3 regions of the Arthrobacter sp. NPDC058288 genome follow, and region 2 is predicted to be linked to each of the others. Evidence: predicted binding sites of a transcription regulator. Region 2 holds the regulator's gene; each other region holds the start of a gene.
What was found. The regulator LexA, encoded in region 2, represses DNA repair genes until DNA is damaged. The targets are predictions, from matches to a motif close to TCGAACANNTGTTCGA.
Positions count from the first base shown of each region.

Region 1 (10,285 bases), on a different contig from region 2:
TCACCTTGGTCTCTTCGCCGTCGACGATGAGGGTGATCTGCTGGGCATCTGACACGGGTGTCTCCTATTCAAAGTTAAGGCTTCGTAGCTTGTGGCGTACGGGGACCACAGCCAGCCTCGTCCATGCTATCGGTTGAGAGATGGGGCGGCCAAAGCGGCGCGTCCGGCCCGCAAGGCCGGACCTTCCGGCGTGGGGTTCAGCTGCCCAGACCCGTGATGGCCAGGTTGCGGCTGATTCCGTCCAGCGGCCCCGGCAACTGGAAACCCGGGTCCCATGGCTCAAGGGATTTCTTGTCCGGGTACGGGAGGGTCTCGGTGCGGCTGAGGTCCCACGCCATGGTGGCGCTGATGCTGATCCCCCGTGGCCCGGTCCTGCGGGTGTTGCCCCGAATCAGAAGCAGACGGGTGCCGAACAGCAACGGGCCGGCCAGTTCCTGGGCCTCATGGAAGAACACGGAGTCCACGCAACCGGTGCCGTCGTCGATGCTGATGAAAACCACACGGCGGCCTCCGCGCATCGGAGGCGTCTGCGTGGCAACCCGGACTCCCGCCACGAGTACTTCGGTCCCGTTCCTGAGCCCCAGGAGCTTATCCGCCGTGGTGACTCCCAGCTTGTCGAGCAGGGGCCGGTGGCTGGTCATCAGGTGTTCGCTGACATCCACGGCCATGAGGTCAAGCTCGGCCCTGACATTTTCGATCATGCTTGGAGCAGGTAGTTCGGCCTTCAGGTTCCTGAGTTCAACATCACCCAGGGGCAGCGACAGCTGGCCCTCGATGACCTCGACGCCCTTTTTGAAAGGACGGTTCTGGAGTGCCTGCAGGTGCTGGACAAGGTCAGCCCGGTTGGCGGTACCACCGGATTCGTGGTGCAGGGTATCGAATGCTCCGAGCTGGGCAAGCCGCTTGATGCTGGGTTTGCTCAACCTGGAGCGGGCGCGCAGGTCTGCCAGAGAGTCGTAAGGCTGCCCGGCCACGATCCTCTTGAGTTCAGCACCTGAGAGCCCGTAGATGCCGTTAAGGCTCAACCGGATGCCCAGCTTGCCGCGGTCCGGACCGGCCCCGACCCGTTCCACCCGGTACTCCGCCTGGCTCCGGTTGATGTCCAAGGGCAGGATCGGGATCCCCAGCCGCCGCGCTTCGGCCACCAGGAGCCGCTTCGGATACATGCCGGGATCGTGCTCCCAGAGCCCGGCCAGGAAAGCTTCCGGGTGGTGGGCCTTGAGCCAGGCCGACTGATAGGTGGGCACGGCGAACGCTGCCCCGTGTGCCTTGCAAAAGCCAAAGCTGCCAAAGGCCTTCAGCGTTCCCCAGACCTTGTCCACGACCTCGGGTGTGTAGCCCCTTGCCCGGGCTTCCTTGCGGAAGAACTCCTCCACTTGTGGCTCCAGGAGCTCATTTCCCAGGGCGCGGCGGAACTCATCGGCCCGGGCAAGCCCGCATTGAGTCATGACATCGAAGGTCTTCAGGATCTGTTCATGGAACACCGTCACGCCATGGGTTTCCTGCAGCACCGGCCTCAGGTCCGGATGTGGATAGACCTCCGGCGCAAAACCGTGGCGGTGTTCCAGGAAGGGCCGCACCATGTCCGACTTCATGGGCCCCGGGCGGAACAGCGAAATGTCGATGATGAGGTCGTTGAATTCGCGCGGCGCCATTTTGCCGATCAGTTCCCGTTGCCCGGGGGATTCGATCTGGAAGCAACCCAGGGTGTGCGTGCTCCGGATCAGCTCGTAGGTTGGTTCGTCGTCCAAGGGCACGGCGTTGAGGTCAATGCGTCCGTCAGCGGCGATGTAGTCCGGACCCGTTCCGTCCGGCCCCACGCGGTGGGCACCGGCAGCCACCACTTCGGCCTTTGTGGGATGCAGCCGGATGACCTCACGGACAGCAAAGGCCATCGCGCTCTGCATCCTGACGCCGAGGACGTCCAGTTTGAGCATGCCCATAGGGTCCATGTCGTGCTTGTCGAACTGGCTCATGGGCAGGCCCAGCCCGCTGGGCTGGACGGGGGTCCTGTCCAGCAGGGTGGCATCGCCGAGGATCACCCCGCAAGGGTGCATCGAGATGTGCCTCGGCAGGCGGTCGAGCCTCTCGGTCAAGTCAACCAGCAGGTCCAGTTGCTGGTTTTCCGCAAAATCTCGCTGCTCCACCCTGCCGGCGAACTCTTTGAGCTCTGGTTTTTCCACCAGTGCTTCACGGAAGTTCCTTGCAGAGAAGCGCCACAGCTGCTTGGCGATCTCGCCGACGTCTCCGTCGTCCATGCCAAGCGCCATACCGGCATCACGCACCGCACCGCGAGCGCGGTACCCGTTTTGCATGCTCATGAGGGTGACGCGTTCCGCCCCGAAGCGGTCAAAGATCCGCCGGTAGACATTGTGCCTTTCGGCACTTTCGACGTCGATGTCAATGTCCGGAAGCGTGGCCCTGTCGCGGGAAAGGAACCGCTCAAAGATGAGGTCGTGCTGCAGCGGGTTCACCTGGCTGACATCAATGAGGTAGTTCACCAGACTGGAGGCGCCGGAACCCCTGGCCGCTGCCCTGACCCCCATGTCCAGGATCATCCGGGAAACCTCTGCCACGGTCAGGAAGTAGGATGCAAATCCGAGGTTGGCGATGATCCGCAATTCATGCTCCAGCCGTGCCCGCATTTCGGCCTCGGGCCGCCCTGATATCCCCGGGAACCGGCGGCCGATGCCCGCCTCGCAGCGCAGGCTCAACTCAACCAGGGGGTCGCCCTCGATGCCGATGACGGCTGCTTCAGGAACAACCGGCCGCTTCCATCCCATATCCGTGACGGGATCCATCCGGCAGCGGTCCGCGAGCGCCTCGGTCTGGCCTAACAGCCTGGAGAGGTCGGTGGCGCCGTAACCGGCGGCATGGATGATTTCCTGCCCGAGTTCAAGCATTTGGGCGGATGTTTTCAGCCACCCCCGCCCATTGGGCTGCAGCAACGGCTCCGCTGTCAGCTCGGGCAGCGATTTCAAGGTGCGGGCCGAATCCAGCACATCCGCCGTGGCGGCGCCGTCCTCCGCGCAGTACCGAACCGCGTTGGTCAGAACGGCCGGAACCCCGTGCTCGGCGGCAAGTTTGAGCATGCGCACCGCATGGGCGGTGCTTAGCGGCTCACCGGGAGCACTGAGGTGCGATACCACTTCGGCCGCCACGGTTCCCTTCGGCATTCCGTCCAGCCATTGCTTGAAAAGTGTGCGCGGGCGAAGGTACCGGCGTCCGCCCATTGCCCTTCCGACATCGGAATCCGGTCCCACCAGCACTGTCAGCACCGGTTCCAGGGTTTCCGGGTGCAGCGCCCGCGAAGCGATTTCGGCGCGGGTCACCGCAACGGGCACCGTTCCCCCGGCTTTGCCGGAGGTACGGGCATGGGCATCTGAAATCAGCCGGCAGAGGGCGCGGTAGCCCGCGCCGTTGTTGTGTCCGTGGGCAAGCACGACGACGCGGCCGGCGAGCTGGGTGCGGAGGTCACCGTCGTCGTCGAAAACCGCCAGGTCAACCCCGACGACGGGATCCAGTCCCGCCGCCATGCAGGCCTTGAGGTGCTTTACGGTGCCGTACAGGCCGTCCCTGTCGGTGCAGGCAAGCGCCGTGGCGCCGTCGGCGGCAGCCGCCTGGGCGAGCTCATCAGGCCAGGAGACACCATAGTGGGCGCTGAAGGCGGTGGAAACGTGAAGGTGGGTGAAACTCATGCCGATTGCGGCCTTAGGGCATCGTGGATCTTGAGCAGCCTCCACCGGCCGTTTCCGATGTTCCTTGTCAGGTCCAGGGTGAGGGTTTCATGGGGTTGCGGGGATTCCTTGGCATCGGTTTGCCGGACCTGGATGCGCCAGATTTCGTGGTCCACCAGCCCCGGGCCGGTTCCCAGCGGCGCCCGGGTTTCCTCGACCCACCACTGGCGGCGTTCAAACCAGTGCACCGGCTCTGCGCAGACTGTGTACTGCCGACCTGCCCAGGTGAGCCCGGAGGGCTGGCCGGCGGGTGAGCAGACGACGTCGACACCTTCGCTGAACAAGCCCATCGGCGCCTCCCGAAACTGCGTTCTCCTTCCCGAACGGGCGATCGCACTGTCGGCAGGGAGGAACTGAATTGATTCGAATTGAATGTTTGGTTCGAATATATCTTCGAATAATTCAAGTCTACGCCGGTGCCCGGACAAAACCTACATACAGTCCCCGGCATCAGCGCTGGCATGGAGCCATTTTGGCCCGATGAGCGCAGAATTATAGGAACAGGCAGGGCCCCGCGGCCCTGGTTCCGGCGTCGAGGGCGGTGCGCGATGAAATCAATTCAGGCCCGGGCCGCAGTGCCGCTGCTGGCAGTGCTCCTCCTGGGCGGGTGCGCTGCCGGCGGCGGAAGTTCCGAAAAGACTACTTCGCCCACGACGGGAGCCACGGCTACGACGGCGACGGGAGCGATCACCGCGACGGCGGCAGCGGCGACCATCACCATCAAGGACTTCGACTACGGCGCTCCGCTGACGGTCGCGCCGGGCGCCATCGTAACCGTCACCAACACGGATGCCGCCGGGCATACCGTCACCGCGGACCAGGGCGCGGCATTCGACGCAAATATCCCCGGAAGCGGCGGGACGGCCACCTTCACCGCCCCGTCAGCCCCGGGCAGCTACCCTTACCACTGCACCTACCACCCCAACATGCACGGGATGCTGATCGTCAAATGACCATGCCCCTGCGGGCCCTCACCGCCCTGGCGTTGTTCATCGACGCAGGGGTCCATATCCATCTGGCCCCCGGCTACCAGGGCGCCTCACCAGCCGGGATCGGACAGGGCAACCTGTTCCTGATCGAATCCGCCGCAGCGGTGATGGCAGGGCTTTATGTTCTGATCCGGGGCAGCAGGGCGTCCTTCGCCATCGCCCTGATGGCGGCCCTCAGCGCGTTCGCCGCCGTGGTGTTGTATCGGTACGTTGACATTCCGGCCTTCGGACCGTTCCCGGCAATGTATGACCCGGTGTGGTTTTTTGAGAAATCGCTCAGCGCCGTCGCCGAAGGAGCAGGCACCCTCCTGGCCGCAGCAGGCCTCGTCCTCACCGCCCCCGGGCGACGGACCACGCACCGGAGGGCATCAGCCGCACGGCCCGGCTCATGAAGGCGCCTCCCGCCTCAGGCTGTTATTCCCGGCCCTACCCCGCCCCATTTTCGAACATGTTTTCGAATAGGTACACTCCGGGGCAGAGCCCTCACAAAACCTTGATCAGGGGTGGACGGACGGGGGCGCAGGGAGCAAGATGAAGCCATGAGCTCCCATGACGCACTCCTGAAGCACGTAGCCATCGCCGCCAAGGACTCCACCTTGGTGGCGACTTTTGATATAGACGGCAATATCCCCGGGGCGGGCGCCTACGTCGTGGGTCTCGTCGCGGCCACGCCGGATCATTCCCATCAACGAAGAATGGGAATTGAGTTCATGAACGGCGAAGCTGTGTCCTTCTATTGCTTCAGCCACGACGGAACAGAGGAAAATTTCGACCTCAGCGGCGTGACGCACTCGGGAAACACCATTACCGGCAACTTTCCCATGAGTACCGTCCTGGGCCTGGAAAAGGGCCACCTGATGACGGCTTTCAGCGATGCTGACGGCAGGGAGTACCAAGCCAACGTCCCGGTGGAGGAAGCCCTCTGAACAAAGTGCTGCCGGCGGCTAGTTGCTGGCGTTGTGCACTTTCATCTCAAGCTCGGTGAAAGCCGTGATCATTGCCCGGTAGGTCTTCTCCACGATGTCCGGGTCGATGTCTTTTTTCTCGGCGGCGGCGCGGACATGTTCGATGACCTTCTCCACCCGGCCCGGAGCCCGGACCTCTGCGTCATCACCCTTCAACGTGCCTGAGATACGGATCAGGCGTTCACGGCGGGCAATCAGGGTGACAATCTGCTCGTCAACTTCATCGACGGCCACGCGGACAGCTGCGAGCTGCTCCCGGTCGGCCTGGGCGTCTTTGTCGTGTCCGTGATTTGTGGGCATGTGCATGACAGTATCTAAGAATGCAGCCTCGAGTCGACTTCATTTCACTGGGCGTTCGCAGCATTGACGCCTCCCGCGCCTTCTACGTCAACGGCCTCGGCTGGCCGGTTCACCGGGAAGTCCCCGGCGAGGTGGTGTTCATCCAGGCAAACCACGGCCTCATTCTTTCCCTCTGGGACGAAGGCCAGATGAAGGCCGAGGCCTCCGTGGACAGCCCGGCCGGGGTCCCCTGCATCACATTGAGCCACAACGTGGGCAGCACGGCGGACGTTGACCGGGTCATGGCCGAAGCCGAGGCTGCCGGCGCCACCGTGGTGGCCCCGCCGAAAACCCAGCCCTGGGGCGGGTACACCGGATACTTCGCGGACCCGGACGGCTTCCGCTGGGAAGTAGCCTTCAATCCCACGTGGGCCGTGGACGCGGCCGGAAACGTCACGGTCTGAAACCCTGCTAGAAGAGGCCTTCCACCGGCTGGATAAGTTCCGGCGAGTCATTTTTTACATTCCCGACGGCGGTGCCAACGGCGTCGATGGTCCAGCCTTCGGCGACGTCGTGCGCACCGGCCCGGACCAGGTCCACGAGCCCGGCGGCGTCGTCCGCCTGCGGATCCAGCCATGCCTGCATGGTTCCGCGGTCCATGGGCAATGGGACCCTGTCGTGCAGGGCGGTGAGTTCAGCCAGTACTCCCCCGGCGTAGCCGTCCGGCGGCGAATCGGTCGTCATGATCGAGGTGGACAGCATCCAGCGCTGCGGGTCCCCCTCGGGTTTGGACGGATCCTTCCACCATTCATACAAACCGGCGAACACCAGCGGCCGGCCGTCCTTCGGATGCACGTAGTAGGGCTGCTTGCTGCGGCCTTCGCCCTTCCACTCGTAGTAGCCGTCTGCCGGAACCGCGCAACGCCTGGCCCGGGTCGCCTTGCGGAAGGCCGGCTTCTCCAAGACGCTCTCGCTTCGCGCATTGATCATTTTCGAACCGATGGAAGGGTCCTTGGCCCAGGACGGCACCAGCCCCCAGCGGGCCACGTGCAGCTGCCGGACGGGCTTGCCGTCCACCAGCCGCTCCAGCAGGATGGGCACGTCAGCGGTCGGGGCAACATTCCACGACGGCGGAACCACGAGCTCCTCTTCCAGTTCTGCGTCAAACTCTGCCAGCAGGTCCCCGACGGCCCTGGCCATCACGTAGCGTCCACACATGGCACCAGCATGCCACCGCCTGCAGACGGTGTCACCCGGCGTAACCCGGGGCTATGAGAACCGGCTGCGGCGCCCCGGGGCCAGGGGAATACCGGCAGCCGGGTTACGGTTGAGGACAAAGACATCTGATTTGATATCGACGAGCAATAACGAGCTTGAGGAGAACTCCGTGGATTTCACTCCCGAATCCGGCACCATCACCATGTTTTCGACCACCTGGTGCGGTTACTGCAACCGGCTGAAGAAGCAGCTGGACGCCCAGGGCATCGGCTACACCGAGATCAACATTGAAGAAGTCGAAGGCACCGCGGACCTCGTGGAACAGCTCAACGGAGGCAACCGCACCGTCCCCACCGTGCTCTTCCCGGACGGTACCGCCGCCACCAACCCGTCGGCCGCTGAAGTGAAGAGCCGGCTCGCGGCCTAGGCGTCACCTCATTCAGTGCAGAAGGCCGGGGACCGAGGGTGCCCGGCCTTCCGCATGCCTGCCCCCGGCCGCGCCGCCCCGGGTGCCGCCCGCTGACCCCGCGGAGCCCGGCTCCAGGCCCAAGCTCCGGCTAGCCGCGCAAGCTGGCGAAGTCCGCGTAGTCCAGCTGCGCATACCCGGCGTAGGTGGTAATGACCGCCGCTTCGATGGCCGCGACGTCGAGTCCGGGAACCAGGTCGTCCACCGCGCCGGCAGTTGCCGGGTCCCAGTCGAGCCCCAGGGCTGCGTAGCTGGCTTCCAGGACCTTGCGGATCGGTGCCGAGTTTTGCACCACGATGACCGAGCTGAACAGCCAGCCCCCTGATACCACCCGCTGGGCCGTTCCGATCAGCTTGACCCTGTGCTGTGGATCCGCCGGGTCCAGGCCGTGGACGCTGAACTCACCGGGGCAGTACTCGCCCGGGATTTCACCGACGGCGGCGTGGACACCGGCGCTTCGCAGTGCGTCCGCCAGCATCCCGCCAAAGACGGCAAAGCGCCCCTTGGCGCCGGCAATGGCGTCGGCATGCGGCTCCACATGGTCGACGATCAGCGTTCCCTGGTGATACGCCGCGGCCCGGCCACCGGCCTTCCGCACCAGCGGTTCAAAACCCAGTTCCCGGCACGCCCGGGCGGCAGCCTCAAAGCCCGGAAGGTGCGCGTCGCGCTGGCCAAAGGCCACGGTGGGAGCGGGGCGGTAGAGCCTGAGCGTCGGGCCGATCCGCCCCGTCCTGGCCAAGCCCAACAGTTCAATGCCGAATTCGAGGTCGCGCGCCGCACCCAGCGACTCCTCCTGCCGGACAATGGTCAGCGTGGCTGGTGCGCCGGCCGCATGCTGCATCTTGCTAAGCTCCCTCATGGTCATTCTGCAATTCCTGGTCGTCGCCGCCGCGTTCGCCGTCATTGACGCCATCTGGCTCAAGACAATGAACCCCTTTTACCGCCGACAGATTGGTGAGCTGCTGGCCGACAAGCCCAATCTAGGGTACGCGGTGGCCTTCTATGTGATCTACATTGCCGGCATCGTCTTTTTCGCCCTGCAGCCTGCGCTCGAGGGCGGCAGCTGGCTCAGCGCCGTCGGCTACGGGGCCGCCCTGGGCGCCTTCGCCTACGCCACGTACGACCTCACCAACGCAGCGACGCTGAAGACGTGGCCCTTGCAGCTGATTGTCGTGGACATTCTCTGGGGCGCGGCGCTGACAGGCCTGGCCACGCTGGCCGGCTGGCTGGTGTTCCACCAGAACTAGGGGCAGCGCCGGCGCGCTTGCGCAACAGCTACGTCTTGCGGAGGGTCAGGATCTGTTCTGCCCGACCGAAGGGCCCGGCGAGGTCGTGGAGCACAGTGGACGTCAGGCCGATGCCGTCCGCACCGAAGGAGACTGCATTGTCCAGGCCCAGCCAACCACCGGAGGGTTTCCGGTACATGTGGATCTGCAGGTCAAGGTTGGGAAAGGCGTAGCTGTCCTTGCCGGGAGGCACGCGCGCCGCTATTCCGTTCGCAGTGTCAACCAGTCCCATCAGCCGTGCGACGTCGCCGCTGTCCGCCTTGTCAGTGAGCGGATGGGCGGTGCGCAACCAGACGGTCCCGGAGCCGGGACGGTGTCCGTCCGCAACGCGCATCTCCAGGGACCGGATGTAGCCTCCCGGCCAGACGCTCGCGCCGTCGTACGGAGAGCACTCCTCCGGACCGGGAATGCGGGCGTCTTCCACCGCGGCCACTGCCGATGTGTCGGAGGTGATCATTCGCCACGCGGTTGCGCGGATGGCCACCCGCCCCGCAGCGACGAGTTCGGCCTGCAGCAGTTCAATGGTGCGTCCTGGCCGAAGCGTGGTGGTCACGACTTCGAAGTCGCCGCCCGGGATCAGTCCCAGGATCTCGTAGCTCAGGCGGGCCATCCTGACGTCGTCCCGCGGTGCGTGGCGCTCAAGGCAGTCCGCCATGATCCCGGAGGCAGGCGCCATGTGCTGTTCATGCTCGTTCCAGGCACCTTGGGCGTGGATCGTGGAACGGAAACGTCCGCCGCCCAGTGACTCGTAATAGAACGCGCCCTCGGCGAGTTCCGGAAGTGCAGCAGTCAACGTCGACCCTTTCGCATGGCTGGTGATGATCCCAGAACACACTATCGCCTGCCGGCCCGGAGCTTTCCCCACGTCCTCACAGCTTCCTCATATCAGGGCCTCATGGCCGGCATAAGTCCGAAGCCTAGAAATAGGGGTATGACTCCTCTCAAGAACAAACGGCGCAAGGGCAGCCGTGTACGGCGCGCCGTCGTGGCCGGGGCGGTTGCCCTCACCCTGTCGGCCGGCGGGGCCACCGCCTGGGCGCTGGACCGCTTTGTGGTCCAGCACGTGGAAATATCGGACGTGTCCGCCTACCAGGCAGGCCAATCCGGCACAGCCACCGGAAACACCGCCAACACCTCTTCGGCCGTCACCACAGACACTTCCTATGTCTCCGACAGTTCCAACATCAACATCTCCACGGTGACCACCGGAAGCGGCGACAGCACCATCACGTACTACGTCGCCGACGTCGTGCTGGATGACGCCACCACGCTGCAGTCCGCGTTCGCCAACAACAGCTTCGGCGAGAACATCACCGAAACCACCTCGGTGATCGCCGAGGCCAAT
Region 1 covers NZ_JBHVYH010000001.1:1,319,682-1,329,966, reverse strand. The annotation lists gene thrS (threonine--tRNA ligase) at 1-55, opposite strand, end outside; gene ACFVWT_RS06390 (DNA polymerase III subunit alpha) at 198-3,698, opposite strand; gene ACFVWT_RS06385 (DUF6504 family protein) at 3,695-4,027, opposite strand; gene ACFVWT_RS06380 (cupredoxin domain-containing protein) at 4,286-4,690, shown strand; gene ACFVWT_RS06375 (hypothetical protein) at 4,687-5,118, shown strand; gene ACFVWT_RS06370 (hypothetical protein) at 5,266-5,652, shown strand; gene ACFVWT_RS06365 (chorismate mutase) at 5,671-5,997, opposite strand; gene ACFVWT_RS06360 (VOC family protein) at 6,012-6,434, shown strand; gene ACFVWT_RS06355 (SOS response-associated peptidase) at 6,442-7,188, opposite strand; gene ACFVWT_RS06350 (mycoredoxin) at 7,358-7,615, shown strand; gene ACFVWT_RS06345 (biotin/lipoate A/B protein ligase family protein) at 7,746-8,495, opposite strand; gene ACFVWT_RS06340 (DUF2177 family protein) at 8,512-8,901, shown strand; gene ACFVWT_RS06335 (thioesterase family protein) at 8,930-9,733, opposite strand; gene ACFVWT_RS06330 (phosphodiester glycosidase family protein) at 9,872-10,285, shown strand, end outside.
Region 1: a site for LexA is predicted at 4,119-4,134, ahead of ACFVWT_RS06385 (DUF6504 family protein). Genes of this name have one in related genera too.

Region 2 (10,285 bases):
AGCTCGTCCTTGCCGATCCGGATGGGGGGATTGGACCAGATCGTGTCGAAGCGGAGGTCCGGATCAACATCTTCAGGCAGGCTCGCGGTCACATTGTTCAGGCCCAGCAGACCGGCATTTTCCTTCGTCAGCGCCACGCAGCGCTCGTTCACGTCTACGGCGTAGACCTGCGAATGGGGTGCCCGGAGGGCCATGGTCAGTGCGATCGGGCCCCAGCCGCAGCCAATGTCCAGCAAATTGCCCTGGGGTGATGGGGCCGGTACGTCGGCCAGCAGTACGGCTGTTCCTTTGTCGATCCCGTCGGGGCTGAAAATGCCGCCGGACGTCTGCAGCCTGCGGGTTTCACCGGCAAGTTCCACGGTGAGCGGCTTGCGGGTGAACGGCCCGGAAGGTTGGGCGCTGAAATAGTGTGCAGACTCCATAACTCGCCAGATTAGTTGGCGAGCGCGCCGATGGGAAACGGGGCCGGGAACGGAGCACGGGCGGGGGTCTGCTAATGTTTAATCCATGTTCTTGATCTTTGAGTAGCCGGCACGGGCCACAGCCCGTCCCGCAGCGACGCAGGTATTCACCTTCCGCTCAGTGCGCCGTCCTGCCGTGATTCTCCGGCCTGACGTTCCGCCCGTACTACTTGGAGTCCAGCAATGCTGATCATCTGACCACGCGCATTCCCTCAGGACAGGCGCATCCTCCGCAACGTCGCCTGCCGCCCAGGCGTCCGCCTCCGTTACCGCCCGAACCGCCGCCCGCTGCCCCGCAGCCGCCGGCACTCCAGGAGCCCGAATGACCCATAGTCGTCAGCCCAGCGCGAATACCGCCCCGCACACGAACAATCAGCATTATTCTGAAAGTGTCGAATCTTCAAAGGAGAACATGACCAACCAGCCCAATACCGGATCAGATTCAGCCTCCCAGGACATGAGTCCTGAGGAAATCCAGGCTGTCATCGACCGGATTCTGTCCAAGGATGTCCCGGCCCGTGCCGCCGGCTCCGCACCGGAAAAGCCGCGCGGTGTCCTGGGTTCGGCCCAGGCGATTTCCCGCCAGGACAGCGAACACAGCATCTTCGACGGGGACCAGCAGGACCTCGAGGAACGCCGGGCCCTGCGCCGCACGGCCGGCCTTTCCACCGAACTCGAAGACGTCACCGAAGTTGAGTACCGGCAGCTTCGCCTCGAACGTGTGGTGCTGGCCGGCCTCTGGACCGAAGGCACTCTCGCAGACGCGGAAAATTCGCTCCGCGAGCTCGCTGCCCTGGCCGAAACCGCCGGCTCGGAAGTCCTCGACGGCATTGTCCAGCGCCGCGCCAAGCCCGACCCCGGGACCTTCCTCGGCTCCGGCAAGGCCCAGGAGCTGAAGGACATCGTGATGTCCACCGGCGCCGACACCGTGGTGGTGGATGCCGAGCTGGCACCTTCACAGCGCCGCGGACTCGAGGACATCGTGAAGGTCAAGGTCATCGACCGAACGGCCCTGATCCTGGACATCTTCGCCCAGCACGCCAAGAGCCGCGAAGGCAAGGCCCAGGTGGAGCTGGCGCAGCTCGAATACCTGCTCCCGCGCCTGCGCGGCTGGGGCGAATCCATGTCCCGCCAGGCCGGTGGCCAGGTGGGCGGCGCAGGTGCCGGCATGGGCTCCCGCGGTCCCGGTGAGACGAAGATCGAACTGGACCGTCGTCGGATCCGCACCAGGATGGCCAAGCTGCGGCGCGAAATCGCCGCGATGAAGCCGGCACGGGAAACCAAGCGGGCCAACCGCCGTCGTAATTCGGTGCCGTCCGTGGCGATCGCAGGGTATACGAACGCCGGAAAGTCCTCGCTCCTTAACCGGCTGACCGACGCGGGCGTGCTGGTGGAGAATGCGCTGTTCGCCACGCTGGATCCGACCGTCCGTAAGGCGGAAACAGCCGACGGCCTGGGCTACACCCTGGCGGACACCGTGGGCTTCGTCCGCTCCCTCCCCACGCAACTGGTGGAAGCGTTCCGCTCCACCCTGGAGGAAGTGGCCGATTCGGATCTCATCCTGCACGTGGTGGACGTCTCGCATCCCGATCCGGAGGGCCAGATCGCCGCGGTCCGGGCTGTGTTCAGTGAAGTGGACGCACGCAAGGTCCCGGAGATCATTGTGCTGAACAAGGCCGACGCCGCGGATCCGTTCGTGGTGGAACGCCTGAAGCAGCGCGAACCCCGCCACGTGGTGGTGTCCGCGCGCACCGGGCAGGGCATCGCGGAGCTCCTGAAGACGATCAGCGAATCCATTCCGCGGCCGAGCGTCAAGATGGAGCTGCTGATTCCCTACAACCGCGGGGACCTGATCAGCAAACTCCACGAAACGGACGCCGAAATCCTTCGCCTGGATCATGAGGAGGAGGGCACCCGCGCCCTTGTTATGGTGCGCGAGGGGCTCGCCGCTGAACTGGAATCCTTCATCAGCAATGTCTGATCCCGAAGCTGGAGGAACCAGCGGCTCGCCGGGCGAGCAGTTCGTTATTGAACTGCTCGACCGGGCAGTCTCCGGCATGGGCGGACAGAGCCGCAGCGGCCAGCACGAGATGGCCCGGCAGGTGGCACGCGCTATCGACAGCGGCGACCACCTGCTGGTCCAGGCCGGCACGGGCACCGGCAAGTCCCTGGCCTACCTGATTCCGCTGATCGCCCACTCACAGGTGAGCGATAAGCCCACCCTGGTGTCCACAGCTACCCTGGCCCTGCAGACCCAGATTGTAGGCAGGGACCTTCCCCGGCTGCTGGAAACCATCACTCCTGCGCTGGAGCGCCCCGTCAAGGTTGCCCTGGTCAAGGGCCGGGCAAACTACGTCTGCCGGCACAAGCTCGACGGCGGGTTCCCCTCCGAGGAGCCCTCAGAGGGGCAGCTCTTCTCACTCGGCGAGGACACCAGCGTTCCGCACTTCGCAGCCTCGCTGGGCGGTCCTGCGTCGCAGCTGGGCAAGGAGGTGGTCCGGCTCCGGGAGTGGGCTGAGAAGACAGCCACCGGGGACCGGGATGAATTGATGCCGGGAGTGACGGACCGTGCCTGGCGGCAGGTGTCCGTCACGTCGATGGAGTGCTTGGGGGCGCAGAAATGTCCCATGGCTGCCGAGTGCTTCAGCGAACTGGCCCGCCAGGACGCCGCCGAGGCCGACGTCGTGGTCACGAACCATGCCATGCTGGCCGTCAGCGCCTTCGAGGGTCTGGCAGTGCTGCCGGAGTACGACGTTGTGGTGGTGGACGAGGCGCACGAGCTGCAGGACCGGGTAACGGGAGCTGTCTCCGGCCAGCTGTCCGTGGCCATGGTCCACGCCGCTGCTTCCGGTGCCCGGAAAAATACCGGAATCACGGTGGATGCGCTCAACAACGCTGCCGCGAACCTTGAACTGGCCATCGCAGGAGTCCCCAGCGGCCTCCTGCCCCATGGCCTCAACGACGAACAGCTCGACTGCGTGGACCAGCTGCGGGAGGCCTGCCGTGCGGCCCTTTCGGATTCGAAAGGTGACAGTGCCAACACGGCCGACGGCGGTCGCCAGCTGGCGCGCTCACGCCTGATGGTCATCCTCGAGCTTTGTGAACGCCTGATCGCCGCCCGGGAAAACCGCGAAGTGGTCTGGTTCTCGCGCAACAGCACCTTTGACCCGCAACAAGGCTATGCGCAGCCGGACGACGACGCACCGGCCTTGATCAACATTGCCCCGTTGAGCGTGGCAGGGAAGCTGCGCGACGGGCTCTTTGCCGGCCACACAGTGGTCCTCACCTCAGCCACCCTCGCGATCGGATCGGCCTTCGAACCAGCGGCGGGAGGACTTGGGCTGGTGGGACCGGGTGCACCCAGCTGGACCGGCGTGGACGTTGGATCCCCGTTCGACTACCCCAAGCAGGGGATTCTCTACGTTGCCAGCCATCTGCCGAAGCCCGGCCGGGGGACATCGCCTGAAGCGCTGGATGAGCTGGAGAAGCTGATCAGGGCTTCCGGCGGCGGGGCTCTATGCCTTTTTTCGTCGCGGCGGGCCGCAGAGGAAGCCGCGGACGCGATGCGCCCGCGCCTGGATGTCAGCATCCTGTGCCAGGGCGAATCAACCATGACCGCCCTGGTGCGGCAGTTTGCGGACGAGCCGGACACCTGCCTCTTCGGCACCATGTCCCTTTGGCAGGGCGTCGACGTCCCCGGCGGTTCGTGCCGGCTGGTGGTCATCGACCGGATTCCGTTCCCGCGGCCGGATGATCCGCTGATGACGGCGCGCTCTCGTGCGGTGGCCCAGGCAGGGGGCAACGGCTTTATGTCGGTGTCGGCCACACACGCGGCGATCCGGCTCGCCCAGGGGGCCGGCCGGTTGATCCGTTCTACGGGCGACAAAGGCGTTGTGGCTGTCCTTGACTCCAGGCTGTCGACGGAACGCTACGGGGGCTTCCTGAGGGCCGCACTGCCCCCGTTCTGGGCCACCACCGATCCTGCGATCGCCGTGGCTGCCCTGAGCCGGCTGGCTAAGGCTCCGGCGGAGGTTTCCGCCGGTTGACACGGTTGCCGCCGCCGAAGGGCATTGGCAGCGGCGGGTGGCGGACGGCAGGTATTCGGTAGGCCGGCTCGAAGCGGGCCGGCCACCGACTACAGCGAGCGGAGAACCGAGACAACCTTGCCCATGATGTGGGCGTGGTCGCCGAGGATGGGCTCATACTGCGTGTTCTGCGGCAACAGCCAGGTGTGGCCGTCCCGCTGGCGGAACGTCTTGACTGTGGCTTCGTCATCGAGCAGGGCGGCCACGATGTCGCCATTGACCGCGTCACTCTGCCTGCGGACCACCACCCAGTCGCCGTCGCAGATTGCTGCGTCGATCATGGAGTCGCCGGTCACCTTCAACATAAAGAGCTCGCCGTGGCCAACCAACTGCCTCGGCAGCGGCATCAGATCCTCCACCACCTGGTCGGCCAGGATGGGGCCGCCTGCGGCGATCCGCCCGACCAGCGGGACCATGGCCGTATCCGTCGCGGTGGCCAGCTCAGAGACAGCCAGGCCGCCTACCGTGCGCAGCCGCGCAGGCTTCTCCACGCCGGAGATCTTGGCGGTTCCTTCATCCAGGGTCAGGGGCATCAGGACTTCCATGGCGCGCGGCCGCTTAGGATCCCGGCGGAGGTAGCCCAGCTTCTCGAGCTGCGAGAGCTGGTGGGTGACGCTCGAGAGGCTGGCCAGGCCCACGGTGTCACCGATTTCACGCATCGACGGGGGATAGCCATTGTCGTTGACGGACCGCTGGATAGTTTCCAGAATCTTCTTCTGCCTCACCGTGAGGCCTTTCGGCTTCGCTGGGGACTGCTGGCTCCGCTGCGTAGCCCTGCCGCCGGTGGCTTGTGCTGCCATGTTCGCCAACGCCTTTCCGTTCCACCCGGCCTCCGTGGCTGCAGCTGCCGGGAACTTCCGGCCTGAAAATGTCAGACCCTGCTGATCAACTGCAGAAGTGGTTGTTCTGTAGCTCAAACGTAGGGCAGCCTCACAGCTTTTTCAAACATTTGTTCTAGTGAGTCTCGACAATGTTCGTTAATAAGTGCTAGAACAGAACCAGCAAAGTTCGAATATGTGTTCTAGTCTGAAGCTCCGTTCGGCCTTATGTTCGAAGAACGGGCGAATGGCAGCTTCAGGAACATGCCGGGCAGCACAGTCAGGTCCAGGAGGGCTCAGTTCATGTCAGCAACAAACGCTATTCATGGTTCGCGTTATGAAGCACCGGCCGGCGGGGGAGCCGGGGCCTCGGGAATTCAGGGCTTCAACTGGGAGGAGCGGCCCGCGGCGAAAGCCGTAAAGGTGGCGAAGGTGCGCTCCATACAGCCGCCACTCCGCCTGACGCGCAGGGGGCGCATCGTCTTGGTGGGCGTGCCGCTGATCCTGTTGACGGTGCTGGTGATCTCGCTGGCCGGCTTCCTGAATTCACCGGCGAAGGCGGCGGATTCCGCATCCGAGCTGTCCGTGACGCCCACCGTGTCCGTGACGGTGCAGCCGGGCCAGTCCTTGTGGGAGATCGCCGGAACCGTGGCGCCGGAACGCGACACCCGGGACGTTGTTGCCGATATCGTTCAGCTCAACAACCTCGACGGCGGCGGGGTCATGCCCGGCCAGCAGATCTTTGTCCCCTCAAGCTGACGCGCAGGCGCTGACGCCCCGGAGCCGGCGGCTCGGCAGCCCCGGCGGCGGGCCGGAAGCGTCACAGTTTCGGCGGCCCGGCCACCCTCACTTAAACTGTTGAAGTGACTGACCAGCTAGAGCGCCTGAACCGACTTCCCCTCCGGACCAACCTGCGTGGCCTCACCCCGTACGGTGCGCCGCAGCTGGACGTTCCCATCCTGCTCAACGTCAACGAAAACACCCATGGTGTTCCGGCCGATGTCCTCGTGGCTATTTCCGAGGCCGTGACCGCAGCTGCTGCAGGACTAAACCGCTATCCGGACCGTGAGTTCACCGAGCTCCGGGAGCGCCTGGCAGAGTACCTTGGCCATGGCCTGGGTGCCGAGAACATCTGGGCCGCCAACGGGTCCAATGAAGTGCTGCAGCAGATTCTGCAGGCATTCGGAGGCCCTGGACGTACAGCACTTGGTTTCCCGCCCACGTACTCCATGTATCCCCTCCTGGCCAGCGGGACCGACACCGAATACATCGTTGGCCGGCGTGCGGACGACTACGGCCTCAGCGCCGAATCGGCTGCGCGGCAGGTCCGGGAACTACAGCCGAACATCGTCTTCCTGTGTTCACCAAACAACCCCACCGGCACGGGGCTGGGACTGGATGTAGTGGAGGCCGTGTATGCCGCCGGCGAGGCCAGCCAGACTGTCGTCATCGTCGATGAGGCTTACCACGAATTTGCCCACGACGGCACACCCAGCGCACTGACCCTTCTTCCCGGCCGTGAGCGGCTGATCGTCTCCCGCACCATGAGCAAGGCGTTTGCGCTGGCCGGAGCACGCCTCGGCTACATGGCGGCTGCGCCCGAGGTTGCGGATGCCCTGCGGCTGGTACGGCTGCCCTATCACCTGTCCGCCATCACCCAGGCCACCGCCCTGGCCGCCCTGACCCACCGCGAGGCACTGATGGCCGACGTCGAAGACATCAAGCGGCAGCGCGACCGGATTGTCACGGAGCTGACCCGGATGGGCCTCAAACCTGCCGCATCCGACTCCAACTACGTCTTCTTTGGCGGCCTGGAGAATCCGCACGAAGTCTGGCAGGGGCTGCTGGACCGCGGCGTCCTGATCCGGGACGTGGGGATCCCCGGTCACTTGCGCGTCACGGCAGGCACTGAGACGGAAACCACAGCCTTCCTGGAGGCCCTGGAACTGATCCTGACCGGGCAGCCAGGCGTCACGGCCTAAACTGGAGTCAGACCCCCTGTTCCCAGCGGAACCAGTCCCGCGACCCCGTACCCAGACGTTATTTCTCCTTACATCCAAAGGACACAACACATGAGCACCACCGGATCCATTGCTGCCGAGGCCCGGACCGCACGCCTGGAGCGATCCACGAGCGAATCGTCCGTGCTCGTCGAAATCAACCTCGACGGCACGGGCGTCTCGGACATCAGCACCTCGGTTCCGTTCTACGACCACATGCTGACCGCATTGTGCAAGCACTCGCTCATCGACATGACGGTCAAAGCGACCGGGGACATCCACATTGACGTCCACCACACGGTGGAGGATGTTGCCATCACCTTTGGCGAGGTCCTTCGTACTGCGTTGGGCAACAAGGCCGGCATCCGCCGCTTCGGCGAGGCCACCGTGCCCCTCGATGAAGCCCTGGCCCACGCCGTGGTTGACGTCTCCGGGCGCCCCTACCTGGTGCACGGCGGAGAGCCTGCGGGCCAGGAATACCACCTGATCGGCGGGCATTTCACGGGCTCACTGACCCGTCACGTGTTCGAGGCCATCACCCTGCACGCCGGCATCTGCCTTCACATGAACGTCATCGCGGGCCGGGACCCGCACCACATTGTCGAGGCACAGTTCAAGGCGTTTGCCCGGGCCCTGCGCGCCGCTGTGGAGCCTGATCCCCGCGTGGAGGGCATCCCCTCCACGAAGGGCGCACTGTGACCGGGCCGGTCCTTCGCGACGGGGCCATATTTGATCCTGCCGCTAATGCGAAGCCTGCTTCACCCGAGGGCAAGCCCACCGTCACTGTCCTTGACTACGGCTCCGGGAACGTGCGCTCGGCCGTGCGCGCCCTGGAGCGTGCCGGCGCCGAAGTCATCCTCAGTGCCAAGCCGGAGGACGTCCTGAATGCTGACGGACTGGTCGTGCCGGGGGTCGGGGCCTTTGAAACCGTCATGCGCGAGCTCAAGGCAGTGGACGCCATCCGGATGATCGGTCGGCGCGTTGCCGGCGGCCGTCCCGTCCTGGCCATCTGCGTTGGTCTTCAGGTGCTTTTCGAAGCCGGAGTTGAGCACGGCACCGAAGCGGAGGGCATGGGGGAGTGGCCCGGCAAAGTGGAATTGCTGCCTGCCGAAGTAGTGCCCCACATGGGCTGGAACACCGTGAAGGTTCCGGAAGGATCCAGGCTCTTCGAAGGCGTCGAAAGCGAACGCTTCTACTTCGTCCACTCCTACGGTGTGCAGCACTGGGACTTTGACGTCATCCAGCCGCGCATGGCGGCACCGCTCGTCACCTGGTCCGAGCACGGTGCGCCGTTCATCGCCGCCGTGGAGAACGGGCCGCTGTGCGCCACCCAGTTCCACCCGGAAAAGTCCGGCGACGCCGGCGCCCGGCTGCTCCGCAACTGGGTCAACAGCCTGGGCCGCGGCCAGGGCGGCGCCAGCGGAGCCACCCCTGCCAGTGCCGGGCCGGCTGCCTAGATGTGGTCAATTGTCCTGACGGGCATCGCCGGCCTGCTGGTTGGCGGGGCACTGTCCTTCAGGCAGCAGCACAAGCCGCTGTGGACCCAGATCGCCTTCTACGTTCTGGCCGGAATGGCACTGCTGGCCGCCTACCTGCTTACCTTGCCTGCCGGCTAACCGAGCCCGCACCGCCCGATCAACGCAGCTTCACAACAACCTGAGGACTTGAAGATGACCACCGAAACGCCGCTGCCCGTACTGGAACTGCTGCCCGCCGTCGACGTCGTAAACGGCCAGGCGGTCCGCCTGGTCCAGGGCGAAGCCGGCAGCGAGACTAGCTACGGCACGCCGCTGGAAGCTGCGCTCAACTGGCAGGAACAAGGCGCCGAGTGGGTACACCTGGTGGACCTCGATGCCGCCTTCGGCCGCGGCTCGAACGCGGAGCTGCTCCGGGAAGTAGTGGGCCGGCTGGACATCAAGGTGGAACTCTCCGGCGGCCTGCGCGACGACGAATCGCTCGAAAAGGCCCTGGACCTGGGCGTTGCCCGCGTGAACCTGGGCACCGCTGCGCTTGAAAACCCGGAATGGACGGCGCGTGCCATCGACCGCTTCGGCGACAAGATCGCCGTCGGCCTCGACGTGCGCGGAACCACCCTGGCAGGCCGCGGCTGGACCAAGGAAGGCGGCGACCTCTGGGATGTGCTGGCACGTCTCGAAGAAGCCGGCTGCGCCCGGTACGTGGTCACCGACGTCACCAAGGACGGCACCCTGCAGGGCCCCAACGTTGAGCTGCTCCGCCAGATGGTGGAGAAGACCGGCAAACCGGTGGTGGCCTCCGGCGGCATCTCGAGCCTGGAAGACCTCAAGGTCCTGCGCTCACTCGTTCCCCTCGGCGTCGAAGGCGCCATCGTTGGCAAGGCGCTCTACGCCGGTGCATTCACGCTGCCGGAAGCGCTGGATGTAGCAGGCCGCCGCTAGGCAGGCAGCCATCATGGAACAGCGACCTCCGGCACGCGAACTGCCCGGGCACATCGCAGCCGCACTGGCCGGCTCCGGGGGCGCCACGGATTCGGCCGGGCAGCCCTGGGCGGGCCGCAGCCTCGCCGGCGAGGATGCGAAGATCCACAACTTCGAGGACGACGACGGCACGGCCGACGCCGGCTACCTCGCCGCGGTTGCGGCCCTGCGGTCGGCCGCAGGCGACGAAGCTGCCGTGGTGGCATCGCTGGCCACTGCCCGGGTGTTCGTTCCGATCGTTGCCCGGCTGGCCGAAGAGAGCGTTCATGAGACGCCACGTAGCAGCCCGCATGGTGGCGGGGCGGATGGCGACGACGTCCACGGTGAGCAGCTGCACGGGGACAAGCAGGCCGATATGGCGCTGGTAACGCTGAAAGCGCCGGACGGGCGCACAGCGATGCCGGTCTTCACCTCGGCAGCAGCGTTAGCCGCCTGGCATCCGCAGGCCCGGCCGGTGGCAGTGTA
Region 2 covers NZ_JBHVYH010000009.1:151,622-161,906, forward strand. The annotation lists gene ACFVWT_RS20255 (class I SAM-dependent methyltransferase) at 1-422, opposite strand, end outside; gene hflX (GTPase HflX) at 874-2,442, shown strand; gene ACFVWT_RS20265 (ATP-dependent DNA helicase) at 2,435-4,507, shown strand; gene lexA (transcriptional repressor LexA) at 4,597-5,346, opposite strand; gene ACFVWT_RS20275 (LysM peptidoglycan-binding domain-containing protein) at 5,668-6,123, shown strand; gene ACFVWT_RS20280 (histidinol-phosphate transaminase) at 6,228-7,346, shown strand; gene hisB (imidazoleglycerol-phosphate dehydratase HisB) at 7,437-8,063, shown strand; gene hisH (imidazole glycerol phosphate synthase subunit HisH) at 8,060-8,821, shown strand; gene ACFVWT_RS20295 (hypothetical protein) at 8,822-8,980, shown strand; gene priA (bifunctional 1-(5-phosphoribosyl)-5-((5-phosphoribosylamino)methylideneamino)imidazole-4-carboxamide isomerase/phosphoribosylanthranilate isomerase PriA) at 9,035-9,781, shown strand; gene ACFVWT_RS20305 (SseB family protein) at 9,795-10,285, shown strand, end outside.

Region 3 (10,285 bases), on a different contig from region 2:
GTCCCCAGCGGCCCCGGCTTCATCACCGAGAACAACCTGCGCCTCTTCAACACCCTCATCTACTCCGCCCAGCACAAGATCTCCATCTGCAGCCCGTACTTCGTCCCCGATGATTCGCTGCTCTATGCGGTGACGACGGCGGCACAACGCGGCGTCGACGTCGAACTTTTCGTCTCGGAAAAGGGGGACCAGTTCCTGGTCCACCACGCTCAGCAGTCCTACTACGAGGCGCTGCTGGAAGCGGGCGTGCGGATCTACCTGTACAAGGCGCCGTTCGTGCTGCACGCGAAGCATTTCACCATCGACGACGAAGTGGCGGTCCTGGGGTCCAGCAATATGGACATGAGGTCCTTCTCGCTCAACCTGGAGGTTTCGGTGATGCTCCTTGGCGCCGACATCGTTGCCAAGATGCGTTCTGTGGAGGACACCTACCGGGGCATCTCCCGCGAGCTGACGCTGGAGGACTGGATGGAGCGGCCCATGGCGGTCAAGTACGTGGACAACGTCGCGCGGCTCACGGCCACCCTGCAGTAGGGACGCGCAGCTGCCGGGGTCAGCTTTCCGGGAAGGCCGCGCCCAGCGCGGAGAGGACTCCGTATGCCTTGGTCCTGATTTCGTCGTATTCCTCCTGCGGCGAGGAATCGGCGGTGATGGCACCGCCGACGCCGAGGCTCAGCTCCGTGCCGCCGGCACCGTCGGCGCGGATCACCAGCGTCCGGATGGCCACGGCTGTGTCCATCGCCCCGCTCAGGGAAAAATAGCCTATGGCGCCCGAATAGACCCCGCGCGGCGCCCCTTCCAGCCGGTCCAGGATGGCCATGGTGCTGATCTTCGGCGCCCCCGTCATGGAGCCCGCGGGAAAACAGGCGGCGACGGCTTCGGCGCGCGGCAGCCCCGGCTTCAGCCTCGCATCTATGGTGCTGACCATCTGGTGGACCGTGGCATAGCTTTCGATCGCGCAGAGCCTGCTGACGGTGACTGAACCTGCCGCGGCGAAGTGGCTGAGGTCGTTGCGGAGCAGGTCCACGATCATGATGTTCTCGGCCCGGTCCTTGGGGGAGGACTCCAGGTCCTCGCGCAGTTCCTGGTCCCGGACCGGTTCCTCGGCCCGGGGGCGGGTGCCCTTGATCGGCTCGGCGCGCATGGCGCCGTCGGCCGCTATCCGCAGGAAACGCTCCGGCGACGTGCTGGCCACGGTGAGCCCGCCGAACCGCAGATAGCTGGCGAACGGTGCCGGATTCTTCCGGCGCAGCGCCAGATAGGTGCGCCAGGGGTCCACCCCGTCCGGGCCGGCCGGCACCGCCGCGCTGACGGCCGTGGTGAGGCACACCTCATACGTGTTCCCCTCGGCAATCTCATGTTGGGCTTCAGCGATCTTCAGCTTGTAGGCCCGCTCGGTGTCACGGCCGGTGAACACGGGGGCGGCCGTTGTTCCGGCTACGACGGCGGTGCCGGCGACGACGGCAGGGTTCGCGCCGTCGCCGGGGCGTGCGGTGGGCGCCTCGGCAGCCGCCGCGACGGCCGAGCGGGCGAGCTCCAGCCACTCCGCGGCGTCGGGGGCCTCCAGGGCGAGGAGCCACACGCTGGCCTCCCGGTGGTCCAGGACCACGGCCCGGCCGGCGAAGATCATGGCGGCATCGGGGATGTCGGACGGGACGTCGCTGCCGCCGGTTTCGCGCTTGAGTTCGTAGCCCAGGTAGCCCAGCCAGCCAAGGGTGAATTCGCACGTGTAGCCCTCTGGTGCCCGGAGCGCCCGGCGCCCCCAGACTCCGTCGAGCCAGCGGAAGAACGGTCCGGCAGTGGCAACCGTGGCGGTGCCGGTGGTCAGCCGGGTCAGGCCGGAACGGTGACGGACGTCCTGGCCGAAGCTCCCGCCGTCGTCCGCCAGGATGCTGAAGCGGCTGCGCTCGGCAGCCGTTCCCTCCGTTCGAAGCGAGGAGTCCAGCCATACGGCATTCGGCGAGCCGCCGTAGAGGGCGTCAAAGAGCCGGGCGGCGTCGGGAACGCCGTCCAGCCGCTCGGCATGGAGCTGGAGGCCGCGGCGGGCCGAGAGTTCGGGCAGCAGCACGGCCGCAAGGGCGGGAAGGTACTGGAGGGCCCGGAGGACATCATCCGGGGCCGTACCGTCGGCCCGGTTGAGGACCCGGATGTCGGCATGGTCCTGCACCGGGTCCGTTGCCAGCCACTCATCCTCCTGAGCTGCCCACTGGTCCCAAAACGGTTCGTAGGTGCTGCCGTCGCGGGCCAGGGCGCGGGTGCGGCGGTCGTCGTCGGAGGACTCCGCCCAGATCACGGCGTCCAGAAGCGGGCGGGCGGAGGCCGCCGCGGCGCCCACACCCTCCACGATCACGATCTCTGCCGGCAGCGTTGTCCGCGCCTGCCCGTCGTAGTGCTTCTCCCAGTCCCAGCTGATCCACTCAGCAGCTTCGCCGCGGCCCAGTGGAGCCAGCACGGTGGTGACGTAGCGTTCGATGCCCGCCGCCAGGCCGTTCCAGCCGGGATAGACGTCCTCGAGGTGGAAGAGCGACACCTTGTGATGCTCGCGGAGCCGCGCGGCAAGCTCGATTGCGAGGGTGGTTTTTCCTGCGCCGGACCGGCCGTCGATGGCAATGATCACGGGTGCAGGGGTCATGAAATAGAGCGTACCTGCTGCGCTGACTGGTTCTGTTGCCGCAGTTCCCGCCGGGCATGGTCCACGATTCCGGGAACAGCCGCCTTGATAAGGTCCCAGGTGACGTCGAAGTCGGCATGGCCGCCGTACCAGGGATCCTCTATGCCCTGGTCCAGGAGGTCCCGGCCGGAGACTGCCGGGTCGAAGCTTCGCAGCATCCGGATCCGGGCCAGGGCCTCCCCGTCGGGGGCCGTGGCCCGGAGCCAGCCGTAATGGTCCACGTCCAGGGCGAGGATCAGGTGGCGGTCACGGAACCATTCGGGACGCCACTCCCGTGCCACGTGCGCATTGGAGGCGAGCTGATGGGCGGCCAGCTTGCGGGCGGCCCGGGGATCGATCGGGCGGCCGGCCTCATAGGCGGTGGTTCCGGCTGAATCCACCACGACGTCGCCGGCGAGCCCCGCTGCTGCGAAGGCCTCGGCCAGCATCAGCTCGGCCATCGGGGACCGGCAGATATTTCCGGTGCACACCGCGATGATCCGGTATGGGCTCGACATTGAGGACATGGAGCAAGCATGGGGGATGGTGCCCCCTCTTGGCTAGTCACGGTCCGTGCGCATTACGTTTCAGTCAATACTGTTTCGGATTCCGTCATATTTCCCGCGGGCACTGCATGGGCGGGAACAGATTGAGTGGCATCTCAGTTATGAGTACTGAGGAAGAAAAATGAGCACTACATGTACTGCACTCGTCATTCCGGCCCGCTTGGGCGATCCCCTAAGGACCGTGGCTTTGGAAGCGACTACCGATACTCTTCGGGAGCTGGTGGGGGGACACCTGGAATCCGTCAGCCGCGGCGACTGGCACGTTTACCTCAACGCCGAAAGCCACCTCATGAACCTGCCGCCGAACATCCGCGCAGCCCAACTCATCCGGGAGGCCGGCCTCGACCTGTCCGATGCTGCCAGGGGTACGGCCGTGTTCCTTGGCAGGACCGAGCGCGGCGGCGAAGCCGACGTCCCGGAGCACCTGCTGCGGCGGGCCGCGGAAATGTTCGGTTCACCGCTGGCTGCCTGACGAGCCGGGTTCAGAAGCCGGCCAGTCGCGCCAGCAGGTCGTACATGCCCCAGAGGCCGGCGCCCAGGAGGAGGCCGAGATAGGCCAGTACAAGCCTGGTGTCGCGCAGGTAGCAGTTCGACTTTGTCAGCCCCTTCCGGCGGGCTTTCCAGTATCCGACGAATCCGATGGCCGCGAACACCGCCAAGGCAACCGGGCCGGCCAGCCAGCCCAGCAGGGCTATTGTGGCGAAGATGCACAGGCGCAGCGGATCGAATGGAGCGCCGGACTGCGGATCCGGGCCGGCGTCCTGCTGGACACCGTGGGCGCCGTGCCGGGTGCCGTGGGCGCGCACCAGTTGCGACGGCAAGGGGCCGGATGCGATGCGCTTCGCGTCGGAATCGGAACTCATCATCCTCCTTAGAGTTGGCGCACCGGGAGCAGCCGCTGGCCTGTAGCAGTGCTCATCCGTTGCCTGGACAGGGACGGCCACGCCTGGACGGCGCAGAACGGAGCGCACTGGTGATCGCCGCCGTCGCTCTTGGTTCCAACGTGCACGCAGCATTGGGTGAGCCGCTCCTCGATCATGGTCGAAATGTCCATAAAGGGCTTGACCATGATCCGCGTGATGCGTTCGCCGAGAAGCCGGCGCAGCCGTTGCTGCTGGCCCGGGAGCTTTCCCGCCGCCAGGGTGGTCAGTGTTCCGATGCCGAGGTCGCACTGGTTGCAGATGTTCTTCCAGAGATCCACTGTTTTCGGGTGGGACAGCGATGACTGTTCGCTCAGCAGGTCGAGCAGCGAGGACTTCATGAGGGTGCGCAGCTCGAGCGGAATAGCGCTGTCGGCGATGCGGTTGGCGATGCTGTCCGGGTTGAGCTCCAGCCAGGCGAGCAGCTGATCGTGCCCGATGAGGGCCGTCAGCGACCGCCAGACCCCGGAGTCATCCTTAAGCATGTAGCCGACGGACGCGCAGTGCGGATGTGAGCACGGCAGGGCTGTCAGGTCGTGCCACGAGACCACCCCGTTGGTTTGCTCCGCCAGCCTTTCGAGCACTCCCGTGTGGGTGAGCCGGTCCAGGGGATCGATGCCGTGTCCGCGGCCGGAGCCGAATACCGGCTGCAGCGCCACTCCTCCCACAAACGGGGTTTCCAGGGCCCGCATGACGACGGCGCCCACCTCGCCGTCGTTGACGCCGAGCGTTGCCGTCATTGTCAGGGTGGTGAAGACGCCCGCCTCGGACAGCCGCGAGATCGCCGCATCCTTGTAGCGGGTCAGATCGCCACCGCGGTGATGGATTGATGCCTCCTTGGAGGGCCCGTCGTGCTGGAGGTAGACCTCCACCCGGTCGCGGTGCTTGGCCAGCAGCGCCAGCAGCTCGTCGTCGGTCGCGATCAGCATGCCGTTGCTGTTCACCATGATCCGGACGATCGGCCGGGCGACCAGCTCCTCCAGAAGTTCGGCGAGGCGGGGGTAGAGCGTGGGCTCGCCGCCGGAGAGCATCAACACGTCAAGCCGCCCGTTCTCCCGGGCAAGCCGTGCATCGATATTCGCGAGCACCTCGGTGAGTGGCGCCACTCCTTGTAATTGCGGGCCGGACGAGGTGAAGCACGTGGGGCAGCGCAGATTGCAGTGCTCGATGATGTCCTGCAGGAGGATGCACGTGTGCTGCGTCTGCATGGCGGGAAGCCCATAGGCGTAAGCCTCGGGTATCGGGCGGAAGTTGTCCGCCTGGTCGGGGACGTGCTGCTTGGTGGGCGCCTGCCATTTCTCCAGGTAGCGAAGGATTTCTGGCGATTCGTCGTACAGCGTGCGCACCAGGCCGTGATCGGGGCAGCCGCGTTCGAGCCACACGCGATCATCACGGATGAGCAGGACCCCGGACAGGCGCCGCACCTGGGCAAGCGGAGGATTGGTCTCATGGCAGCGTGGGCAGAACGCCGTGACATAGCGGTGGATCCGGTCGCCGCGCAACGGCTGGCCGGGACCGGGAAGCGCCCGTCCTGCGGCCAGAGGTGAAGGATTCATATTCAGGCTCCCATCTGGGCGAGGGATCCGACGCAGAGGCCGCCGCCGAAAAGGACAAAAATTCCGAGGCCAATCAGAAGCCCTGCGCCGAAGCGTGACGTCCGGCGCCTCACGGCCAGCAGGATGGCCAGCAGCAAATACACGACGATCGGTATGAATGCAGCCAGCCCGCCGAGGCCGAGGGAGCCAAACGCGTAGGGTCCGACGGCCATAAGGGACCCAACGTAGACGACGTAGAGTGCCAAGGCGCCGAGCACGATCCCGAGCGCCATGGAGCCTCCCGTCGGTTGTTGCACCGAGCCGTGGCCGCCTTGCCGGTCGTGGCCATCCGCGGGTGGGTTCTGAGGTGGGGATGGGGGAGGTTTCCGGGGAATGTCAGGGGTGTCCTCGCTCATGCCACTCTTCCTTTCAGCTCCGGGCGGAGCGGTTTCCCGAACACCCGCCGGATCCGCCAGCCCAGCAGGGGGAGAATCGCCAGCAGGAACCACTGGGGGCGGCTCATTCCCAGCCAGATCACCTCATTGCCACGAACAAACTCCACCCCGAACCTGAACAGCGCATAGGCGGTCACATAACAGATGAAAAGGTCTCCGGGATGCGGGAGGCGGTCGCGAAAACGCCACATGACGGCGAGCGCGGCGGCGTGGAACGCAATCTCGTAGGCAAAGGACGGATGGAGTCCGGCCCCGGCGGGCCCGCCGATCAGCGCAGCCTGCGCGGGGGTGAGCACGATTCCCCAACCGCCGCCGGTCGGAATGCCCGGCAGTTCGGTGAGGAGGCAGCCGACCCGCCCGAGAACCATCGCCAGCGCGACAGCGGGTGCGAGCAGGTCGCCCGTGGACTCTTTGTAGCCTGTCAGCCGTTTGCCCAGATGGACCCCGAACCATGCGCCGACCAGGCCGGCGAGGATGCTGCGGTCGCCGTTGCCCCACCAGTCCGCCAGGGAGACCTGCCGGGAGATATCCCAGGTCAGCACGCGGGATCCGATGGCACCGAATGCCACTGCGAAGCCTGCGATGGGCCACAACCGGGGATCAGTAAGGCCGCGGCGGCCCTTCTCATAGGCGTAAAACAACAGGGCTGCGGCGATTCCCAACCCTGTCAGAACGCCGTGCACAAGCCCATCTCCCGCGAAGGGAAGCCCGATCATGTGCAGAGTGTAACAGCGGGTCCTCAGGCTGCTTTGACCACAGGAAGCTCGTCCCAGTGTGTGGTGTACCTGGGCGAGAGCATGGTGCGCTGCATGGACCAGTCCGGTCCGCCCCGGATTCCCGCATGGCCCAGACCCACGGAGCCGCGCCCGTAGCGGCGGGTGATGTCCTCCAGCAGGGTGCCGATGCCCCGTTCCTCGTGCGGGTTGGCAAATGCCGGCAGCGGCGACTGCCGGCCGGTGGGGCGCAGGTCGGTGACCATGATGCCCGCGCGCACATACTTGGTCCCTTCCTGGATCCGGGGGAGCAGGGCATGCGCGGCCCTGGTCAACAGCACCGGATCCGCGGTGGGCATGGGTAAAGTGACGCAGACTGACGGGTAGGACGTGTCAACCGGGTTGTAGTACGAGGTGCCGGCAAACGCTGTGAGGACCTTGGCCTGCAGGCTGTGCTTGGCCAGGCGGGCGCTGGCTTGCTGGCCATAGACGCTCATGACCTGTCGCAGGTCCGCGGCGGTGGTAATGGGCGTGGAAAAGGATCGGCTGAAGATGAGTTGGTCACGTCCAATGCGTTCTTCCTCCAGGGGGATGCACGCGGTGCCCTGCAGTTCCAGGACCGTGCGCATCAGCACCACCGAGAACCGGTCGCGGATCCGGACGGGATCGGCGCGGGCAAGGTCCAGGATCGAGTGGATGCCCATGCTGTTCAGGCGTTTGGTGAGCCGGGTGGCAACGCCCCAGAGTTCCATGACGGATACCCGGCCCATCAGTGCTTCGCGGGCCGGGGCCGGCATGGAGTCCCAGTGGCACACGCCATTGAGGGCGGGGTTGTTCTTCGCCCATTTGTTGGCCAGCTTAGCGAGGGTCTTGGTGCCGGCAATGCCTACGCAGACCGGCACCCCGACGTTGCGGCGCACAGCCGTCTTGATTGTTTTGCCGAGACGCAGGAGCTCATCCGGGCTGCCTCTGACTCCCAGGAAGGCTTCATCGATGCTGTACACCTCCAACCAGGCCGAGTAGCGCCCCAGAAGCTCCATCACGCGGGCGCTGATGTCCCCGTACAGCTCGTAGTTACTGGACTTGGCCACCAGTCCCCACTCCTTGGCCCGGGGCGCGATCTTGAACCAGGGTTCGCCCACGGGGATGCCTAGGGCCTTGGCTTCGGGGGACCGGGTGACCGCGCAGCCGTCGTTATTCGAGAGGACCACCAGCGGGCGGCCTTCCAGCGAGGGATCGAAGGCGCGCTCAGCCGAGGCGTAGAAGCAATTGACGTCCACCAAGGCGATTTGCCGGACCGAGTCCTGGGCTCGCCTTTCTGGCGCGGCCTGCGTATCAGACATGGTGCAGGCACCGCGTGGCCACGCCCCAGATCACCAGGTCCGCCAACGCCGGGACCCGGATGTCCGGATACCGGGGGTTGTCCGCCTGAAGCACCACTCCCGATGCCGTGACCCTGAGCCGCTTGATGGTCAGTTCGCCGTCGAGCACCGCTATGACGACCGATCCGTCCTTGGGATCCAGGGCCCGGTTCACGATCAGCTCGTCGCCGTCGCTGATCCCGGCGCCTTCCATCGAGTCTCCGGACACCCGCACGATGTACGTGCTGGTGATGTCCTGGATGAGGTGTTCATTGAGGTCGATCCGGCCGTCGAAATAGTCCTGCGCCGGCGACGGGTATCCCGCTGCGACGGGTACCGGAGAGATCAATACCGACAGCAGAGACGTGCCCGCATCTATCACACGGGGACCGATAACAATGCCCACAACACACCCTTATTCGAATATATGTTCGATAGTTTCAGTGTAGACCCAGGCTCGGACATTGGATATTCTCTGCAGAAGTTCCTGGCCCAGGGGTGTCCTGTCAGCGGAAGGGTGGGAAGGCTCTCGCTTGCTAGGATCAGCCCCATTGTCCTGCCCGTGAGGATTCGCCTGAAGGGAAAGAGTAGTGAAGCCCAATCATTATGACGACTTTGCCGAGAACTACTCGGCTGAAAATGAGTCCAGCCTCCTCAATGCCTATTACGAGCGGCCGGCGATGATTGGCCTTGCCGGCGATGTGGCCGGTCACCGCGTCCTCGATGCAGGCTGTGGCTCGGGGCCGCTGTCCGCCGCCTTGGCCGCGAAGGGCGCCATCGTGACCGGCTTCGATTCCAGTCCTGCGATGCTCGAATTGGCAAGGCGGCGTTTGGGTCCGACCGCGGACCTGTGCGTGGCCGACCTCGCCAAGCCGCTCCCTTTCGCCGATGGCTCCTTCGACGACGTTGTCTCGTCCTTGGTCCTGCACTATCTGGAGGACTGGTCGGCACCACTCGCTGAACTGCGGCGCGTACTGAAGCCGGGCGGTCGCCTGATCCTGTCGGTCAACCACCCCACGGTCAGCGTGGTCAACCAGCCAACCGAGGACTACTTCGCCCTCCGGCAGTACTCGGAGGATTACGAGTTCGACGGCGAGCCTGCGGTCCTGACCTTCTGGCACCGACCACTTCACGCGATGATCAGCGCCTTCACATCGGCGGGATACCGCGTAGCCGCCGTGTGCGAACCAGGGCCTTCTCCAGACACGCCGCCCGAACTCCTTCCGCCGCGCATCCTTAGCGGCGAGAGGACAGCCTTCCTTTCCTTCATCTTCTTCGTCCTTGAAGCAGGCACAGTCAAAACTGGACCGCCACGCCCGCTCATCCGAAGCCGGAGCTGAGGCTTTCGGGAAATCCAGCACTGCCGTCTTCGGAGAACATCCCCCGGTGAAGGAGTTCCCCGTTCTCACCCGGCGAAAGACCCCCGCCCGGAAATGTCCGGGCGGGGGTCTTGCGCGGTTGGACCAGCTGCCGGCGCCGGCCGGCCGCGGGATTAGCGGGTCGAAGCGATCTGGAGCGACTGTTCCATAGCGGCCCAGGCGGCGTAGCTGCCGTCCAGTTCCACGACGTCGTAACCGGCGTGGCGCAGGGTGCTGGCCGCCACCGAGCTGCGGACGCCGCTCTGGCAGTAGGTCACGATGGTCCCGCCGGTGGGGAGCTGGTCCAGGTTCCAGAGCACCCGGCCCCCGCTCAGCTGCCGGGATCCGGGGATATGCCCGGCCGTGTGTTCGGTGCGGTTGCGGACGTCCAGGACGGCCGCGGCGTCGAAGCCTTCGAGTTCCTCGGGCTGGACCAGGCGCGGAGTCGCTGCGGGCAGGCCGTCGATGCTGGTCACGTACCCGCCCACGTTGTCGATTCCGACCCGCACCAGGTGGTCCCACATCTCCTGTGCCTGCTCCTGTCCCGAAGCCAGCAGGACCAGCGGGCGGCTGTCCCGTTCCGGGTCAACGGCCCACGCGCCGAAGCTGGCAACGGACTTTCCGGCGGGGATGTTCAGTGCCCCGGCCACGGTGCCCTGGTGTACTTCGGTGTGGGGGCGGGTATCCACGAAGGTCACGTTGTTTGCCGCCAGGTCACGGACGACGG
Region 3 covers NZ_JBHVYH010000003.1:272,046-282,330, reverse strand. The annotation lists gene cls (cardiolipin synthase) at 1-534, shown strand, start outside; gene pabB (aminodeoxychorismate synthase component I) at 554-2,632, opposite strand; gene ACFVWT_RS12300 (low molecular weight protein-tyrosine-phosphatase) at 2,629-3,177, opposite strand; gene ACFVWT_RS12295 (hypothetical protein) at 3,338-3,688, shown strand; gene ACFVWT_RS12290 (hypothetical protein) at 3,699-4,079, opposite strand; gene ACFVWT_RS12285 (radical SAM protein) at 4,088-5,692, opposite strand; gene ACFVWT_RS12280 (hypothetical protein) at 5,695-5,964, opposite strand; gene ACFVWT_RS12275 (prolipoprotein diacylglyceryl transferase) at 6,084-6,842, opposite strand; gene ACFVWT_RS12270 (Y-family DNA polymerase) at 6,866-8,182, opposite strand; gene ACFVWT_RS12265 (LexA family protein) at 8,175-8,606, opposite strand; gene ACFVWT_RS12260 (class I SAM-dependent methyltransferase) at 8,791-9,540, shown strand; gene ACFVWT_RS12255 (rhodanese-like domain-containing protein) at 9,693-10,285, opposite strand, start outside.
Region 3: a site for LexA is predicted at 8,620-8,635, ahead of ACFVWT_RS12265 (LexA family protein). Genes of this name have one in related genera too.